Regions from separate parts of the Streptosporangium sp. NBC_01469 genome, predicted to be linked through region 1. Evidence: riboswitches for the same ligand, from Rfam matches in the RefSeq annotation. Region 1 holds a riboswitch; each other region holds the start of a gene.

The links. Region 1 has a riboswitch for cyclic di-AMP ahead of OG587_RS43325 (hypothetical protein). Riboswitches for the same ligand answer to the same signal wherever they lie in the genome.
Region 2: linked by a shared signal. The riboswitch ahead of OG587_RS05685 (NlpC/P60 family protein) and the one ahead of OG587_RS43325 (hypothetical protein) in region 1 are both predicted to bind cyclic di-AMP.
Region 3: linked by a shared signal. The riboswitch ahead of OG587_RS45635 (C40 family peptidase) and the one ahead of OG587_RS43325 (hypothetical protein) in region 1 are both predicted to bind cyclic di-AMP.
Region 4: linked by a shared signal. The riboswitch ahead of OG587_RS42100 (coiled-coil domain-containing protein) and the one ahead of OG587_RS43325 (hypothetical protein) in region 1 are both predicted to bind cyclic di-AMP.

Annotation. Positions count from the first base shown of each region.
Region 1 covers NZ_CP109465.1:9,923,479-9,927,998, reverse strand. Annotated here, with positions in the region: gene OG587_RS43340 (carbohydrate ABC transporter permease) at 1-140, shown strand, start outside; gene OG587_RS43335 (carbohydrate ABC transporter permease) at 137-976, shown strand; gene OG587_RS43330 (DUF4253 domain-containing protein) at 1,213-1,959, shown strand; cyclic di-AMP (ydaO/yuaA leader) riboswitch at 2,220-2,366, shown strand; gene OG587_RS43325 (hypothetical protein) at 2,617-3,432, shown strand; gene OG587_RS43320 (alpha/beta fold hydrolase) at 3,728-4,520, shown strand, end outside.
Region 2 covers NZ_CP109465.1:1,256,091-1,260,610, forward strand. Annotated here, with positions in the region: gene OG587_RS05675 (RDD family protein) at 1-383, opposite strand, end outside; gene OG587_RS05680 (amino-acid N-acetyltransferase) at 603-1,256, opposite strand; cyclic di-AMP (ydaO/yuaA leader) riboswitch at 1,593-1,741, shown strand; gene OG587_RS05685 (NlpC/P60 family protein) at 1,747-2,796, shown strand; gene OG587_RS05690 (LuxR C-terminal-related transcriptional regulator) at 2,850-3,050, opposite strand; gene lysX (bifunctional lysylphosphatidylglycerol synthetase/lysine--tRNA ligase LysX) at 4,296-4,520, opposite strand, start outside.
Region 3 covers NZ_CP109465.1:10,448,922-10,453,441, forward strand. Annotated here, with positions in the region: gene OG587_RS45625 (branched-chain amino acid aminotransferase) at 1-533, opposite strand, end outside; gene OG587_RS45630 (3-isopropylmalate dehydrogenase) at 708-1,754, opposite strand; cyclic di-AMP (ydaO/yuaA leader) riboswitch at 1,895-2,128, shown strand; gene OG587_RS45635 (C40 family peptidase) at 2,116-2,724, shown strand; gene serA (phosphoglycerate dehydrogenase) at 3,221-4,520, opposite strand, start outside.
Region 4 covers NZ_CP109465.1:9,659,333-9,663,852, reverse strand. Annotated here, with positions in the region: gene OG587_RS42115 (hypothetical protein) at 1-343, shown strand, start outside; gene OG587_RS42110 (hypothetical protein) at 551-970, shown strand; gene OG587_RS42105 (hypothetical protein) at 1,113-1,463, shown strand; gene OG587_RS42100 (coiled-coil domain-containing protein) at 1,460-2,434, opposite strand; cyclic di-AMP (ydaO/yuaA leader) riboswitch at 2,438-2,574, opposite strand; gene galT (galactose-1-phosphate uridylyltransferase) at 2,647-3,726, opposite strand; gene OG587_RS42090 (DeoR/GlpR family DNA-binding transcription regulator) at 3,723-4,520, opposite strand, start outside.

The DNA.
Region 1 (4,520 bases):
ACGTCTACGCGTACCAGACGGCGTTCGGCTCCTCGGAGTACGGGCTCGGCGCGGCGATCGGCGTCGTGATGACCCTGATCCTGCTCGCGGTCACCCTCTTCTACATCCGCGCCCTCTACCGTACGGGGGAGAGGTTGTGAGCAGATCCCGCCTGGCCGCCAACGTCGTGGCGCTGGTCGCCGCGTTCGTCACCCTCTTCCCGATCTACTGGATGGTGCTCTCGGCGCTCAAGCCCACCGGGGAGATCCAGTCGCTGGAGGTGCGCCCGTGGACCCTGGCGCCGACCCTCGGCCATTTCCAGCGGGTGCTCGGCGGCGAGAACTTCGGCCGCTACCTCCTCAACAGCCTGGGCGTCGCCCTGACGGTCGTCGTCCTGTCCGCGCTGGTGGCCTTCCTCGCCGCGGTCGCGGTGACCCGGTTCCACTTCCGGTTCCGTACGACCGTGCTGATCATGTTCCTGGCGGCGCAGATGGTGCCGGTGGAGGCGCTCACCATCCCGCTGTTCTTCCTCGTCCGCGACCTCGGCGCGGTGGTTCCCGGGGTGGGGCTCAACACCCTGGGCTCGCTCGTCTTGGTTCATCTGGCGTTCTCGCTGCCGTTCGCCATCTGGATGATGAGGGGGTTCGTGGCCGCGGTGCCCGAGACGCTGGAGGAGGCCGCGATGATCGACGGTGCGAGCCGGCCGGTGATCCTGTGGCGGATCATCTTCCCCCTCGTCGCGTCGGGACTGGTCGCCACGAGCGTCTTCTCGTTCATCACCGCCTGGAACGACTTCATCTTCGCCAGGACCTTCATCATCTCGGCCAGGGACAACCAGACGCTGCCCGCGGCCCTGCTGGTCTTCTTCAAGCCCGACGAGAACGACTGGGGCGGCATCATGGCGGCCTCGACGCTGATGACCGTTCCCGTGCTGATCTTCTTCGTGGCCGTCCAGCGCAGGCTGGTCGCCGGCCTGGGCGGGGCGGTGAAGGACTGACACCCGCCCGGCTCCGTTCCTCCCTGTACCGATAATTTTTGCCTGGACCAGGGCAGAACTGTCCCTCGGGATGGTTGACAGGCCAAAATTGGTCCGTGGTCAGGATCGGATCGGTAGAGATGAGCGATTGCGAGCGTGGGCAACTTCCGCCAGTTCTGGGTCAGCTGTTCGCCGACGGAGCCGATGGAGCCGACGGGAGCGAGGGGGCCGGCGGAGGTGAGGGCCGGAGGCTCTCGGTGGAGCTGCCACCGGGGGACGTGGTCTGGCCCGACCCCGGTTACGCTCAGCTCGCGGTCCGTCGCCGTCCGGCGTTCTGGCTCAGCGAGGTGGCGGTCTCCGGCGAGTACTGGGCCCGGTTGAGGGCCCAGCACGGGCAGTCGGGCCTGTGGCCGGTCCTGCTGGAGGACTCCGTCCAGCCCTGGTCGGCCGGCCAGATCGCCCCGGACACCGCGAGCCAGATCGACAACTACCACGCCGCCGCGTTCATGGCCGAGGTGTGGTCCGACTGGATCGCCAAGGCCAATCTCGACCAGCTCGAACTGCTCGACCCCTTCGGGCCCGAGTGTCCCGGCCCGGCCCCGTCGGGAAGGCTCGCCGCCGATCCCGGCGTGGTCGCCGACTGGTACGCCGGGCTGGTGGCCGAGCGCAGGACCCCGCTCGGGCTCGTCGCGGTCGAGCGCGGGGCCGACGCGCTCGCCGTCATGGGCTGGCAGGGCGCCCTGAACCACAACGAGTGGATGGTCCCGCTCGCGGCCGTCGTGCGGAGCTGGGAGGACAGGTTCGGGGTGCGGGTGGTCGGCATGGGCTTCAACACCCTCGACCTCAGCGTCGCCGCGCCCCCGACGACCTCCGAGCACGCCTTGCACGTCGCCGCCGAGCACTGGACGTTCTGCCCCGACAGCATCATCCAGGGGGCGGGGAGCCTCATCGACTACGCCGAGCAGATCAAGGGCAGGAACGCCTGGTCGTTCTGGTGGGACTGACCGGCCCGGGTTGACCCGCGGGGTGCGGACTCCCTCGCGTGGGTCTCCGGGCATGGGTGCCCCGGGGTGGATTCCACGATCGGGGCGACATTCGTGCTGGTAGGGCGGGTGTTGGCCTGGCGGGGTGATCGATGAGGCTTTCTTGAAGCTTGCAGGTAGATCTTCTGGGGTTTTCATGGCGTTTGCTTTGCTTTGTCCGTTTTGGGAGGTAGTGTCCACTGTTATCGGTTGGCGACCTGCCCTTCACAAGAGGGAGCGGCCGGCCGACGTCGAATCCCGAGGGCCCACTGGGCTCCGGAGCCGGGGAACCAGTTTTCCGGGGTGAATCCGCCGCGAGCGCGCAGCGGTAGGGCAACTCCACCGCCCGAACCCGTCAGCTAACCCGGTAGACGAGATGGAGAGGAGATCCCCTCATGGATCACCGCGTCACCACGTCGGTGCACCCCCTGTCCGCGCCGACCACCTGAACTTTCACCCCCACCCCCGTCCCCCCGACCTCGCCGCCGCGTCTGATCGCGGCATCTTCAGGACCGTGCTCCGCGTAGCGATTGGTTGATCCGGCTACGCCCCCTTTTCCGACGAGCGCGTCCCCGCCGGTGCACCCCTTCGGTGTTCGCACCTGGCCGCCCCGTTCCCTCGCGAAAGAGCCACTTCTCCATGCACCCCTTCTTTGGTCTGCACAAGAAAAGCCTGAGCAAGTACCTCCCGCGTAACAACGCCCCCCTCAAGCGCGGCTTCGCCGCCGCCACCCTCGTCGGTGCGAGCGTCCTCGCCTCCGTCGGCGTCGCCTCGGCGCTTCCGGCCCACGCCTTGGCGGCCCCCACCCGCCTCGCCGCCGACCCCGCGGTCGGTGCGCCGGCCGGTGCCGAGGCCGTCCTCCTCCAGGGTGCGACCACGGCCTCCTACTTCTGGGACGACTCCTCCGGCCGGGCCGGTGACACCGGACTGCCCGCCAGTGGCAGGCCGATGCAGAAGGGCATGATCGCCAGCCCGAGCTGGCCCCTGCTCACCGAGGGCTACATCCTCTACAAGGGCAAGAAGGCCAGGTTCTTCGTCGGCGACCGCGGCCCGGGTAACCCCTCGAACCAGGGCATCATGGTCGACATCGACGCCAAGACCTTCGCCGACCTGACCGGCGGCACGTTCAACGCCGGCACGCTCGGCGTGGACGGCAACGGTGGCATGGGCCACATCGACATCCAGTACGTGGTCACCAAGTGGGGCGACGGCACGGGGATCAAGAACCACCCCGTGGCGTTCTCCACCGGTGCCTGGGGCCGCAAGGACACCAGCCCGGCCAGGCCGCCGGCGACCGTCTTCGCCATGGCGAGGCAACTGGGGATAGGCCTGAAGACCCAGCTGGTGAGCGCCGAGGCGCGGCCGTGGATCGGCAAGCCCAAGGTCATGGTCGAGCCCGTCTCCGCGCACGTCCCGACCGGCACGGCCGCCGGGCCCGGCGTCGGGAAGAACTGACCCCGCTCGCGCGAGAACCGGGCCGATGCCGACCCCGTTCACGCGAGCGGGCGGATGCCGACCCCGTTCACGCGAGCGGGCCGATCCGGAAGGACCGGCTCGCGCGGGGGCCGTCCGAGAAACGACCGATCCGCTCACGCGCGCTCGCGAAGGCCGGGGCGGGGCCTGACGGGGGGCCGCGGCCCGCTCGCGCGGGGGCGATCCTGGGACACCGGTGGGGACCACCCCGCCGGTGTCGCGTTTCCCCCCGAATGGCATTCTGTCCCGCACAACCAGTACGGACGGTAGGAGTGCCATGACTCTGCGAGCCCCGGCGAACGGCATCGAGATCGCCTACGAGACCTTCGGCTCTCCGGAGGCTCGCCCCCTCCTGCTGATCACGGGCCTCGGCTGCCAGATGATCCAGTGGGACGACAGGTTCTGCGAGCTGCTCGCGGACCGCGGCTACCACGCGGTGCGCTTCGACAACCGCGACAGCGGCGAGAGCACCCACCTCGCCGAGGCGGGGACGCCCGCCCTGGACGGGAGCGGGGAGGTCCCCTACCTGCTGGACGACATGGCCGACGACGCCGCCGGGCTGCTCGACGCGCTCGGCTGGGACACGGCCCACGTGGTCGGCCTCTCGATGGGCGGGATGATCGCGCAGTCACTCGCGATCCGCCACCCGCACCGGATGCGCAGTCTCACCTCGATCATGTCCACGCCGAGCCCGCAGGCCGCCCTGCTGACCGACCCGGACGTGCTCATGCCGGCCTTCACGCCCGACCGCGAGAGCGCGATCCGGCGGGCCCTCGACAACTGCGCCGTCGTCGGCTCGCCCGGCTACCCGTTCGACCGGGAGTGGAACGCCGAGATCGCCGGGCTGGGCTACGACCGGTCGTACGACCCGGCGGGCACGGCCAGGCAGGTGGCCGCGATCATGGCCTCCGGTGACCGTGCGCCCCGGCTCAAGGAGCTCGCGATTCCGGCTCTCGTGCTGCACGGGGAGGACGACCCGCTCGTCCCGCTGCCCGCCGGAATCGCCACGGCCGACGCGATCCCCGGCGCCCGGCTGATCACCTTCCCCGGCATGGGCCACGACCTGCCCG
Region 2 (4,520 bases), 2.1 Mb from region 1:
TCCTGGGACGCCTGCTGACCGTAACCGGGCTGCTGCCCGTACGCCCCCGTCCCGCCCTGCTGCCCGTACGCGCCGGTCCCGCCCTGCTGGCCGTACCCGGGCTGGGACTGCTGACCGTAACCGGGCTGCTCCTGGGACGCCTGCTGACCGTAGCCGGGCTGCTGCCCGTACGCGCCGGTCCCGCCCTGCTGCCCGTAGCCCTGCTGCTGGCCGTACTGCTGCTGCCCGTAGTCGGGCTGCTGGCCATACCCGGGCTGCTGACCGTAACCGGGCTGCTGGCCGTAGCCCTGTTGCCCGTAGCCCTGCTGGCCGTAACCGGGCTGACTCTGTCCTGGGCCGGTGTTCGGCTGTGAGGCCTCCGACCGATATCCCACAACTGTCACGTCGGGGTCGAGTTCGCCAGCGGCTCGACCCGCGTTGTGCTGTCCGTAATCCGGATACCCCGACGGTGTGCGATCGCGGTCGGGATCATCCTGTGGATACGGCGGCTGTCCGGTGCTCACCGCGTCACCTCACTTAGACTGCGCATGTGGCAAATGTCAGACGCACATGCTTGCTGCTGCACAAGGTATCGACATAGGTATCGACAGTCACCTTTCCGATCAGTCAGCTCTAAAGTCATCAGAGTCGGGCTCGCGTGTCAGGTGCAGCAGCATCCGGGTGTTTCCCAAGGTGTTGGGCTTGACGTGCTCCAGATCCAGGAACTCCGCCACACCCTCGTCGTAGGAGGCGAGAAGTTCGGCGTAGACCTCGGGGGCGACGGGCGTGCCCTGGATCTCCCGGAAACCGTGCCTGGTGAAGAAGTCGACCTCGAAGGTCAGGCAGAAAACCCGGCGCAGGCCGAGTTCGACGGCCGTGCGAATGAGCGCGGAGACGATCCGGTGGCCGATTCCCATCCCCCTGCGGCCCGGATCGACGGCGACGGTGCGGATCTCGGCCAGATCCTCCCAGAGGACGTGGAGTGCCCCGCAGCCGACGACCTCCCCCTCCGCGTCGGTGGCGACCCAGAACTCCTGGACGTCCTCGTACAGGGTGACGGTGGCCTTCTCCAGCAGGCGCGGGCCGGCGCCGCCGTAGGTGTCGACGAGCCGCCTGACGGCGCGGACGTCCGGGGTGCGGGCACGGCGGACCGTGATCTCGGGGCCCGCGCCGGACGCGGGCGAGTCCGGCTCCGCCCCCTCGGATCCGGCGCGCCACTCCCCGCCGCCGGGAGCGCGAACGACCGGTGCGGGAGAATGCTCAGCAAGCTGCTCCATGACCATTCAGCGTACGTCCTCACCGGTCTTCAATTACGGCTCGCCCTTAACTCGCAGCCCACAGCCCTCACGTGACCCTTGGTAATCGTTTTACCACACTGAGCGCACGACTCCTCTCGTGTGCCACAACTCACCTTTGGCACGGTCCCGGACCTGGGAAGACCTCCGCCGCACCCGTCACCCACGAGGCAAAGGCAGCGTAATGGCCATGTTGATCATATTGCCATGTGATCTTTCCGTGACATTTCAGTTGCGAAACCTCTACTGAATTCGCAGTTCTGGTTGAGCAGGAACCACGGGTGCACTAATCTCCGTGCTCGATGTCAGAGACGTAAAAAGCCTGACCCGCCGAATCCCCCACCAGCGGGGAACCGGGGACCCACCACGTCCTCCGGGGTGAATCCGAGTGCCACCGGCGCACCCGGTAGGGCTGCCTCCGGCCCGAACCCGTCAGCTAACCCGGTAGGCGGCCGAGGAGAGGAGCCTGTTGGTGAAGCGCACGCGCGACCGCGGAGGAAAGCACACGGGCGACGACGCCCGCCGTCGAGAACGCGCGCCGCGAGGGCTGCGCCGCCGCATGGCGGTCATCGGCCTGGCATTCGCCACCCTGACCCTCGGCACACCGCTGGTGGCGGCCACCGCCGATCCCGAGCCCAGCCTCCAGCAGCTGGCCAAGCAGGCCGAGAAGCTGCACGAGGAGATCGGCACCCTCGCCGAGCGGTACAACGGCGAGCGGGTCAAGCTCAAGCAGGCCCAGCGGGCCGCGGAGAGCGCCAAGAAGACCCTGGCGTCGAGCGAGTCCGAGCTGGCCATCCGCCGCACCAAGGCCACCCTTCTGGCGCAGAGCACCTACATGTCGGGCGGCCTCAACTCCGGGCTCGCCTTCACGCAGGCTACGGATCCCGACACCTTCCTCGACCAGGCCACCACCAACTACGCGCTCCAGCAGCAGCAGAGCGAGGAGGTCGCCCAGGTGGCCCGATCGATCGAGGCCGCCGAGCGGGCGCAGGCCAGCGCCAAGGCGAGGACCTCGGAGGTCAAGAAGCTCCTGGCGGAGCTCGACGGCAACCGGACCAAGATCGAACGGCTGGTCGCGCGGGTCGAGAGCAATCTGTTCAGCGAGGTGCGCAGCAGGGCCGTCAGCAACAGGGGCGCCAGGGTGAAGACCAACGTGCCCATCGTGGGCAGCGGCAAGGCCGCGGAGGCCACCCGCTGGGCGCTCACCCAGCAGCTCAAGCCGTACGTCTGGGGCGCCGAGGGTCCCAACTCCTTCGACTGCTCCGGGCTGGTCATGTGGGCCTACCAGAAGGTCGGCATCAGCCTGCCGCACTACACCGGCAACCAGTGGACCGCGGGCACCCACGTCACCAGGAACGAGCTGCGCCCCGGCGACCTGGTCTTCTTCTACAGCGACCTGCACCACGTCGGGATCTACATCGGCGCGGGCCTGATGGTCCACGCGCCCCAGACGGGTGACGTCGTCCACATCGCCACGATCGACAACCGGCCCTTCGCCGGAGGCGTCCGCATCGCCGACTGAACGTGCCCGGCCCGCACGCGTGTCCGGCCCGACCTGCCGGACACGCGGCGGTGCTAGATCAGGCGGCGGCGGGCGGCCCAGGCCACGGCCTCGATCGCCGTGGCGACACCGATGCGGTCGCAGATGCCTCTCAGCCTGCGCCTGACGGTCCGCCCGCTGATGTCGAGGCGACGACCCACCCGATCCACCGTGACACCCTTGGCGAGCTCAGCCAGCAGCACGAGGTCGTCGTCGCTGAGACCGATATCGCTCATGCCCAGGGGGCTGTCGCCATGGCGTGAATCCACTTCTGGATATGCCATCAAGAGTCACTCCCCCCACTCTGGAAACCGGGTGCGAGACGCCGGAAATGAATACCGTCCGCCAGGAACGGTAAACGCCTTGTTCAAAGGTCGTCAAGTTCCACTCTTCATAGCGTGCGTCCAGTATTGACATAGTAGGCGCTACATGAAGTACTCATGATATGTCAGTGCCTTTGCGGCTATGTCATGACCGAGCCTGGGCACGAGGCGGCAAGCACCCCCTGGCTGCGGCGATCGAAGTCCTGGCAGAACAAGGTTTCGCCGAAACCGCCGCTCCGCCGGGCGCGCCGGGGCCGGCCCTCCGGGGATCCGGCCCGCCCGCATTTCTCGGGAAAAACGGATCTCTTCCCGATACTCTTCGACGACCATGGTCACTCACCACCTTGACAGCACCCCACGAAAAACACGGAAATATGAGGGTCAAGGGAGCAGTTTTGCGGCATTCGCGAGGTATCACACGGCGACGATGGGGTGCCGGGCGATATTGGACGTGCTGGAAATGGATTTCCGACCCGTACAGAAACGCGTCCGACATTGCGGGGAACCACGGGCGCGACGGCCGGTTCCGGCCCACCGTTTTCGCCTCATTCGTCCTGGCTTCGCCCGCACACCGTACGGGGACTCCCGCGATCCGCGGACCCGCGAGGGCGGGGGCCCGGCATCGCTCCGTCACGGTGTCCTGAGCCGCGTCCACGGGAAACGGCCCGGCGATATCGAAGACCGCTCCGCCGTCGCCCCGGCCGTGCGGCTCACACCCGGGTTCACGCCCACCTGCCCGGAGCCGTGCGGCTCACACTCAGGTTCACGCCCACCTGCCCGGAGCCGTGCGGCTCACACTCAGGTTCACGCCCACCTGCCCGGAGCCGTGCGGGGTGTCGCCCAGCGGGGGGTGGGACGGTGACGGCGCCGCTCGGCGCGGCCGGCCGGTCTTCCGGGGCGCTCGCCGGCCCCGGCCCGCCCGGCCCTGACGTGATCCCGACCGGACCTCGGCCCGCCTCCGGCCCGCCCCGGCCGGATCCCGGGCTGCGGCCGGGCCGCCATCCGGCCCTCGGCCCCGGCACGCCTCCGCTCGTCCAGCCGGGGACGCGCTCCGGCCGGGAAACGGCGCCGGTCCTCACGACGGTGGCGCCGGGCCGGGCGATGCCCGGCCCGGCGCCACCGTACGGGGAGAACGTCCTTCCGCGCCGCCCGCCGGGCTCAGGTGGTCGGCTTGACCAGCGGGAACAGGATGGTCTCGCGGATGTTCCTGCCGGTGAAGGCCATGATGAGGCGGTCGATGCCGAGCCCCATGCCGCCGGTGGGCGGCATCGCGTATTCCAGGGCCGTGAGGAAGTCCTCGTCAAGCTGCATGGCCTCGACGTCGCCACCCGCGGCGAGCAGGGACTGCTCGGTGAGGCGGCGGCGCTGCTCGATCGGGTCGTT
Region 3 (4,520 bases), 530 kb from region 1:
AAGTAGGCCGCCGCCGGAGAGGCGATGACCATGTACCTGTAGGTCCTGGACGGGTAGTTGACGCCGAGCGCCGGCTGCGTGGCGATCATGAAGGGGCGCAGGTAGAGGCTGTGTCCCGGCGTGGTCGGGACCCACTCGCGGTCGGTCTGGACGAGCAGCTCCAGCGACTCGACGAACGTCTCCTCGGGCAGCTCGGGCATGGCCATCCGCCGCGCGGAGGTGTTGAAGCGGGCGGCGTTGGCCTCCGGCCGGAAGGTCACGATCGTGCCGTTCTCCTGGCGGTAGGCCTTGAGTCCCTCGAAAAGCTCCTGCGCGTAGTGGAAGACCGACGTCGCGGGGTCGAGGCTGAGCGGGCCGTACGGCACGAGCGCGGCGTCGTGCCAGCCCTCCCCCTCGGTGTAGTCGATCGAGATCATGTGGTCGGTGAAGACCTGACCGAACCCCGGGCTCGCCAGTACCTGCTCGCGCTCTGCCGCGGTGCGAGCGTGGTCGGAGAGCTGCACGTCGAAGCTGAGCTTCTGAGCGGTGGTCATCGCACGGATCCTTCTCTTGGTGTCTGGCTTACCCTCTGGTCCATTCTGCGTCGGACCGGGTAACGGGAAACTACTCCATCCATGCCGAAAACCGGCAGTGCTGGAGAAACAAAAAACGCGCCTGGCGGCTCGGGTGAGCCGCCAGGCGCGTCGGGGTAGAGGGAGGCGGCTTCCTCAGCCGGCTACTCGGGCGGTGATGTCGTCGCCGATCTCGTGGGTGGTCCGGCCGGCCCGTCCGGCCGGCCGCTCGACCAGGTCGTCGGCGACGGCCTGCTCGACCCTGGCGGCCTCGGCGGCCATCCCGAGGTGGTCGAGGAGCATGGCGACCGACAGGATCGTGGCGGTCGGGTCGGCCTTGCCCCGGCCCGCGATGTCGGGGGCGCTGCCGTGGACCGGCTCGAACATGCTCGGCGCGGTGCGGTCGGGGTTGACGTTGCCGCTGGCCGCGAGGCCGATGCCACCGGCGATCGCCGCGCCGATGTCGGTGAGGATGTCGCCGAAGAGGTTGTCGGTGACGATCACGTCGAAGCGCTCCGGCTGGCTGACGAAGAACATCGAGGCCGCGTCGACGTGGCAGTAGTCGGTCTGGACGTCGGGATACTCCAGGCTGACGCGGTCGAAGGTGCGGGCCCAGAGGTCACCGGCGTAGGTGAGCACGTTGGTCTTGTGGACCAGCGTCAGCTTCCTGCGGGGGCGGCCGAGCGCCTTGTCGAAGGCGTAGCGCACGACGCGCTCGACGCCGTAGGCGGTGTTCAGCGACTCCTGGGTGGCGATCTCGTGCGGCGTGCCCCGGCGCATGACGCCACCCGCTCCGGCGTACAGGCCCTCGGTGCCCTCGCGGACGACGACCATGTCGATGTCCTCGGGGCGGGCCTTGCCCAGCGGTGTCTCGACGCCGGGGAAGAGCTTGACCGGACGCAGGTTCACGTAGTGGTCGAGCTGGAAGCGGAGCTTGAGCAGCAGGTCGCGCTCCAGGATGCCCGGGGGCACGCTGGGGTCGCCGACCGCGCCGAGCAGGATCGCGTCGTATCCGCGCAGCTCGTCGAGGACCGGGTCCGGCAGGGTCTCGCCGGTCTCGTGGTAGCGCTTGGCGCCGAGGTCGTAGGTGGTGGTCTCCACCTTCGTGCCGACCGCTTCGAGGACCTTCAGTCCCTCGGTGACGACCTCGACTCCGATTCCGTCCCCGGGGATGACCGCCAGGCGAATGTTACGCGAATCCATGCAGGCACCCTACCGGTCCGTCTCGGTGATCGAACACCGGTCTCACTCCTCGGACGTGACCGCGCGGTGACACGCCTGATCGCTTTGTCCTTTTTTGCTCGGTATTGACCCTTTCGGGAGGTTTCGTTATGGTCCTCCCATTCACATCAATGCCTAATCCGTACGGGCCATCCCCTTACCGGGCCCGCACGGAGCCGGGGAACCACTCTTTCCGGAATCCGCCGGGCCCCCGGGAACCCCGCTCCTCCCCCGGAGCGCGTTCCCGCTCGCCATCACGCGGATTCCTTGGGGCGAATCAGCGCGTTCTCGCGCCGTAGGGCGGCCTCCACGCCCGAGCCCGACAGCTCACCCGGCCGGCCTTATGGAAGGAATCATCCTGTCCGGCACAGTTCTCCCCCGCGTCCTGTCCATCTCCGCCTCGATGATCGTCGCCGGCGCCGCGGTGCTCGCGACCTCGCCCGCCGCCCTGGCCGTCTCCCCACCCCCGGGCCCCGGGCCCGCCGCGCTCAACACCCCCGCGCTGAAGCAGGCGCTGAAGGCCACGAACGTCAAGCCCGCCTGGCAGAAAGCCGTGGACTGGGCGATGTCCAAGCGCGGAACGCCCTACGTCTGGGGTGGCACCGGCCACGGCGGCTTCGACTGCTCCGGCCTGATGCTCCGCGCCTACCGCGCCGCCGGGATCAAGCTCCCCCGCGTCACCTACGACCAGTACGACGCGTTCCCCAAGAAGATCGCCTGGAGGGATCTCAGAGCCGGCGACCTGGTCTTCTTCAGCGGCCTCGGCCATGTCGGCATGATCACCAAGCCCGGCTACATGGTCCACGCCCCGCAGACCGGCGACGTGGTCAAGGAGGAGAAACTCGACTCCTGGCGCCGCGACTCCTTCGCCGGCGCGGTGCGCCCCGACCCGCAGGGGGTTCAGCTGACCGAGCGGGTCAAGCTCGCGACCGAAACAGTGACCGGCGGATGAGACACGCCGGCGGGTCACCGCCGGAAGGCCGTGGAGACCCCGGCGGCGAGAACGGGCTCAGCGGGTGGGCGCACCACCGTTGTCCCTGCGGTCCAGAGCGGTCTGGAGCGCGTCGATGGCCTCGTCCTCGGTCTCGTCGGGACGGTTCCAGGGATACATGTCGTACATGGCGAATCTCGTCTCGGTCGCATGCGAGCAAGGAAGGTGGTCGAGACTCCGGTCGGGACTCCGACCAGGCCTGATGTCGCGGGTCCGGATCACGGACCGCCGACGGGGGCTTGGAGCCGGCAGGCGCCACGACACCGCGGCGAGTCGCCGGCCTGCCCCTGTCAGGCCCCGCCGCGGCAGGTAGGAATGGCAAGAACCTGGCGCATTTCATTCCAGGTTACCTGGCCACGGAAACGCCGTCTCGCCCGGCGTACACACTTCTCACATGCTGAGACGAAATGTGGCCGCCGTCCCGGTCTCCGGGGCGGCGGCCACATCGGCGGGACGGCTAGTCGGCCAGGTCGACGGAACGGCCGCTGTCGGCGCCGATCTCCGAGCCGATCTGGTCGATCACCTCGGCCGGGATGGCGGTGTCGACGGTGAGCGCGATGAGCGCCTTGCCGCCCTTGGCGTCACGGGCCACCTGCATCGAGGCGATGTTGATCGAGTGGTCGCCGAGGATGCGGCCGACCACGCCGACGATGCCGGGGCGGTCGGTGTAGGTGAAGAACGACAGGTGGTCGGTCGGCTCGATCTCCATCTGGTAGCCGTTGACCTCGACGATCTTCGTGATCTGCCTCGGCCCGGACAGGGTGCCGGAGACCGAGATCGCGCGGCCGTCGGCGAGGACGCCGCGGACCGTCACGACGTTGCGCCAGTCGGGGCTGTCGGAGCTGGTGATCAGCTCGACCGACACGCCGCGGTCCTTGGCCAGCAGCGGGGCGTTGACGTAGGTGACCGAGTCCTCGACCACGTCGGTGAAGACGCCCTTGAGCGCGGCCAGTTCCAGCACGCGGACGTCGTGGGAGGCGATCTCGCCGCGCACCTCGACGTCGAGCTTGGTGGCGACCTCGCCCGCGAGGGCGGTGAACACCCGGCCGAGCTTCTCGGCGAGCGGCAGGCCCGGCTTGACGTCCTCGGCGACGGCGCCGCCCTGGACGTTGACCGCGTCCGGCACGAACTCCCCGGCGAGGGCGAGCTTCACGCTGCGCGCGACCTGGGTGCCGGCCTTCTCCTGGGCCTCGTGGGTGGAGGCGCCCAGGTGCGGGGTGACGACGACCTGGTCGAGCTCGAAGAGCGGGCTGTCGGTGACCGGCTCCTTCGGGAACACGTCGATGCCGGCGCCGGCGACGCGCCCCTCCTTGATCGCGGAGTAGAGGGCGTTCTCGTCGATGATGCCGCCGCGGGCGACGTTGATGAGGCGCACGTTCGGCTTGACCGCGTGGAGCTCCCTGTCGCCGATGAGACCGATGGTCTCCTTGGACTTGGGCAGGTGCACGGTGATGAAGTCGGCCTCGCTCAGGGCCTCCTCCAGCGAGACCAGCCGGACGCCCATCTGGGCGGCGCGGGCCGGCTGCAGGTAGGGGTCGTAGGCGATCAGCTCGACACCGAACGGCTGGAGGCGCTGCGCGACCAGCTGGCCGATCTTGCCGAGACCGAGGATGGCGACGACCTTCTCGTCGAGCTCCACGCCGGTGTACTTCGAGCGCTTCCACTCGCCGCCCTTGAGCGCGGAGTGCGCCTGGGCGACGTTGCGGGCGGAGGCGAGGATCAGGGCGACGGTGTGCTCGGCGGCGCTGGTGATGTTG
Region 4 (4,520 bases), 260 kb from region 1:
CCGGGTGCGGAGGAATTGTGGCATCACCACGTGTTCCTGGTACTTCAGCAGGGCCACCACACGCACGATCAAGCGGAACTTCGACATCTACGGATGGAGCGCGAAGACCGCCGCCTCCCGCCTGTGCAGGCTCGTGCCACACGTGGGCGCCAAGGCCGCCTGCGTCATCGCGGTCGGCTACCACTACTGGAGTGCCGGCAACAACGTGAGAGCCGCCTACAACCGCGGCGGTTGCGTGGTGGTCAAGGTGAGGGGCGCCTACATGGGCACGCCTGGGCTCGCCTGGAAGACCATCAAGTTCGACAACGTCCCGCTGAGCAACCGCTACTGCGACGCCGGCTGACACCGGTCACAGCACAGCCAGGAATGGGACTGTACGGTTTTCGGATTAGCGCTACCAGCGTAACCGGTCGGCGAGGGGCCATGAATCGAGTAGAAGCGATTCTGCCGGATCAAACGAAGCAGGGATTTCGAGGACCCTTGGAGATCCGGCCATGTGCCGTCCGATCTTCCGGATTCATTGCTACCATCCCCGGATGGAGGCGATTCAATGTACAAGTACAGTCGTGACGAAGAGACATGGGATCAGCTTACGGAAGCTGGGCTGGAGTTTCTCGTCGAGCGTGCTCAAAGTCCAAGCGGGACGTCGTACGAGGACCTGAACAACGCTTTGATGCAGAGAACCGGCCTTCCCGGCTTCGATTTCGGGCGGGCCGATGAGCGAGCCGGTATCGGATACCTCCTGGGGCTGATCGTGGAGAGGAGCTATCCGGAAACCAAGCTGATGATCTCGGCGCTCGTTACACATAAGGGCGGGACCGACCCGGGTGGCGGCTTCTACGCCCTGGCGACAGAACTCAAGCTGCTCCGGCCAGGTGCTTCGAAAGACGAGAAAGACACGTTCTGGGTGAAGCAGTACACCCGAGTGCAGGAGCACTACTCCGGAGCGGGTCGGCCCGGGCCTTACTGATCCGTTAGGTGTCCCGCACAGCCGTTCTGGAAGACTCCCAGCTCAATCTGCATGCGATGGTTTGAGATGGCACAGGGTTGGTGTGTTCCCGGTTGCCCTGGCCGGTTACCGGAGCCACAGGCATCCCCTCCGGGAGTGGCATATGCCCCGCGTCTATGCGCTCGTCGCGAGTACTCGCGACGAGCGCATAGACGCCGGAAAGATCTTTGTCAGAGAGTACGACGAGCAGTGGCCGGCCGCGCAGACCTCGGCCGCTCCACCTACCGGCTTGCCGAGCTGCGCCTTCGCTCCCCGAAGGGGGGGCAAGCTGCGTGACATCCCGCTTCCGGAGAGCGTGGCGCCGCGGCTCGCCGCCCACATCGAAACCGTCGACCCGCCAGAGCTGACGCCGCCCTGGCGCACGCTGGACGGCCCACCGCACACGGCGCGGCTGCTCTTCGGCGTGCCGCAGACCCTGGATGTGCCCCGAGAGAGGCGGGTACCCGAGAACTAGTACATCGAGATGTGCGGATGGTCGAAGTGGTTGGCCGTGACGCCGCCGCGGTTGGACATGAAGCTCCAGCCGGAGCCGTGGTTGATGCGCTGGCGCCAGATCACGTACTTCACGCCGAGTTTGGCCTTGTTCTTGATGGCCCAGGCGGCGATCTCGTCGCCCAGTGCGGTGTTGGCGGCCGAGGGCATCGTGCCGCCGGCGCTCATCATGAAGTCGCAGGCGCGGCCCAGGGGGTGCTCGCCGCCGTCGTTGGCGGACCGGTAGCAGCCGACCGAGTACGGGAGGCTGAAGCGCCTCATGACGGCGTCGCGCATGATCCGGGTACGGTCGGTGATGTTGTCGGCGCCGGTGGGGAGCTGCGGGGCCCAGCTGCCGTCGGAGCGGCGGCCGGAACCGGTGGGGGCGAGCCGGTCGAGCTTGTCCTTCATGTCGCGGATCACGTCTTCGGCCTCCTCGCGCTGGGCCTCCACCTCCTTGGCCTCCTCACCGATCTCGTCGGTGAGCCTGGCGGCCGTCTCGGCCGCCTTCTTCCTGCGTTCGAGGCTGCCGGCGAAGCCCTCCAGGTGCGCGCTCTGCTGGGCGGTGAGCTGCTCCATCACCGCGGCGGCGCCCATGTCGCCGGAGAACACCAGCGCGGGCAGCCCTCCGCCGCTGCTCTGGTAGCGGAGCTGGACGATGGAGTCGACCTGCCGTTTGGCCTCGACGTAGACCTGTTCGGCCTTTTCCCGGTTCTGCTTGGCGACGCTCTCGGCCTTCTGCGCCTTCTTGAGGGACTCGCGCTTGGCCGCGTAGGTCTCGATCAGCTTGTCGACCTTCTTGCCGAGCTTGGCCAGGTCGGCGCGGAGCTTGGCCTCGGTGGGCTTGGGTTCCGCGATTCCCGCCGTGGGGGCACCGATGGTGAACGCGGCGATCGAGCTCAGGCAGAGGACCAGAGCCGCATGCCGACGGAACGTGGGGGACGGGGCCGCCACGAACTCTCCTCTCCTTCCGCCTACCGGGTTAGCTGACGGGTTCGGGCTGGAGGAAGCCCTTCCACCGAAGTGGTTTCACCCCAGGTGCGGTGGTTCCCCGGCTCCCGGGCAAGGTGCCCGAGATTAGGCAAATCAGCGTTTAAAGCTGATGTGGGAAGGATAGTAGTGGTAAACAGCAGGTCATGCGACCTCAAGACGAGACCAAGCGGTAATCAGTTCGTGATAACAGAGCGCAGGAGATGTGCTGTGCCCTCGGGCGACACGTCGTTCACGAAGGCGCCCATCGCCGACTCCGACCCGGCGAGGTATTTCAGCCTGTCCGGCGCGCGGCGGATGCTGAACAGCTCCATGTGCGCGTACGACAGATCGCGGCCGACGGAGACCGGTGCCTGGTGCCAGGCGGCGATGTACGGCATGGGCACGCCGAACAGTCCGTCGAGGCGGCGGAGCACGTCGGTGTAGAGGGGGCCGAACGCCGCGCGCTCCTCGGCGTCCAGCGCGACCAGGTCGGGGACCCCGCGGTGCGGGTAGAGGTGGACCTCCACGGGCCAGCGCGCCGCGGCCGGGACGAAGGCCGTCCAGTGCTCGTTCGAGCCCACCACCCGGATCCCGGCCGCCCGCTCCGCGGCCAGGACGTCGGCGAACAGGTTGCCGCCGGTCCGCTCCCGGTGCCGCTCGGCCACCCCGAGGGTGAGCCTGGTGCGCGGGGTCACGTAGGGGTACGCGTAGATCTGGCCGTGCGGGTGGGCCAGGGTGATGCCGATCTCCGCCCCCCGGTTCTCGAAGCAGAACACCTGCTCCACGCCGGGCGTCGCCGACAGCTCTGCCGTACGGTCGACCCAGGCCTCCATCACCAGCTCGACCTGCTCGGGGGAGAGCCGGGAGAACGAGGAGTCGTGCTCGGAGGTGAAGCAGACCACCTCGCACCTGCCGACCCCCGGGCGGACCTCGCTCAGCCCCCCGATCTCCCGGTGGTCGCCCGGCTGGGCGGAGAACGACGGGAACCGGTTCTCGAAGACCACCACGTCATAGCCCGAGGAGGGCACCTCGGTGAGGTTGCCGGGGGTGGAGGGGCAGAGCGGGCACTCGCGGGCCGGGGGCAGGAAGGTGCGGCCCTGGCGGTGCCCGGCCACCGCGATCCACTCCTCGGTGAGCGGGTCGTAGCGCAGCTCGGAGGCGGCGGGCCGGGGCGGCAGATCGCGCCGGTCGGCCGCTCCGCGGTCGGCGTCGTCGCGCCGGTCGAAGTAGAAGAGCTCCCGGCCGTCGGCCAGGTGGGTGATCGTACGCTTCATCGGCCGGCGATCTCGCTCTCCCGCTGGGGTTCCGTGATGATCAGCTCGCCCACCGAGGCGGCGAGCTCCTCCCGGGCCTCCTCGGTCAGGCCGGAGTCGGTGACCACGATGTGAGCCTCGGCCAGCTCCGCGATCGTGCTGATGCCGACCGTGCCCCACTTGGTGTGGTCGGCGGGCACCACCAGGCGGTGCGCGGAGGCGACCAGTTCGCGGTTGGTCTCGGCCTCGAGCAGGTTGGGGGTGGTGAACCCGGCGCGGGCGCTCATCCCGTGCACGCCGAGGAAGAGGGTGTCGACGTGAAGGCCGCGGATCGCCGAGACCGCGACCGGGCCGACCAGGGCGTCGGAGGGGGTGCGGACCCCGCCGGTCAGCACGACCGTGCGATCGGCCCTGGGGGAGCGGTGGAAGACGTCGGCGACCCGGATCGAGTTGGTGATCACGGTCAGCTCGGGCACGTCGACCAGGTGGTGGGCGAGCGTCCAGGTCGTGGTCCCCGCGGAGAGCGCGATGGCCGTGGCGGGCCGGACGAGCCGGGCGGCGTGCTGGGCGATCGTCTCCTTCTCCGCCTGCCGGCGCGCCGACTTGGCGGCGAAGCCCGGTTCCTCGGTCGCGCCGGGCCCGGCGGCGGTGGCGCCGCCGTGGACCTTCTCCACCAGGCCGCGCTCGGAGAGCACCTCGAGGTCGCGCCGGATCGTCATGTCGGACACGCCGAGCTCCCGGACGAGATCGGCGACCCTGACCCCGCCGCTACCGCGCACCCTCTCCAGGATCGCCTGTTGCCGCTGCTGGGCGAG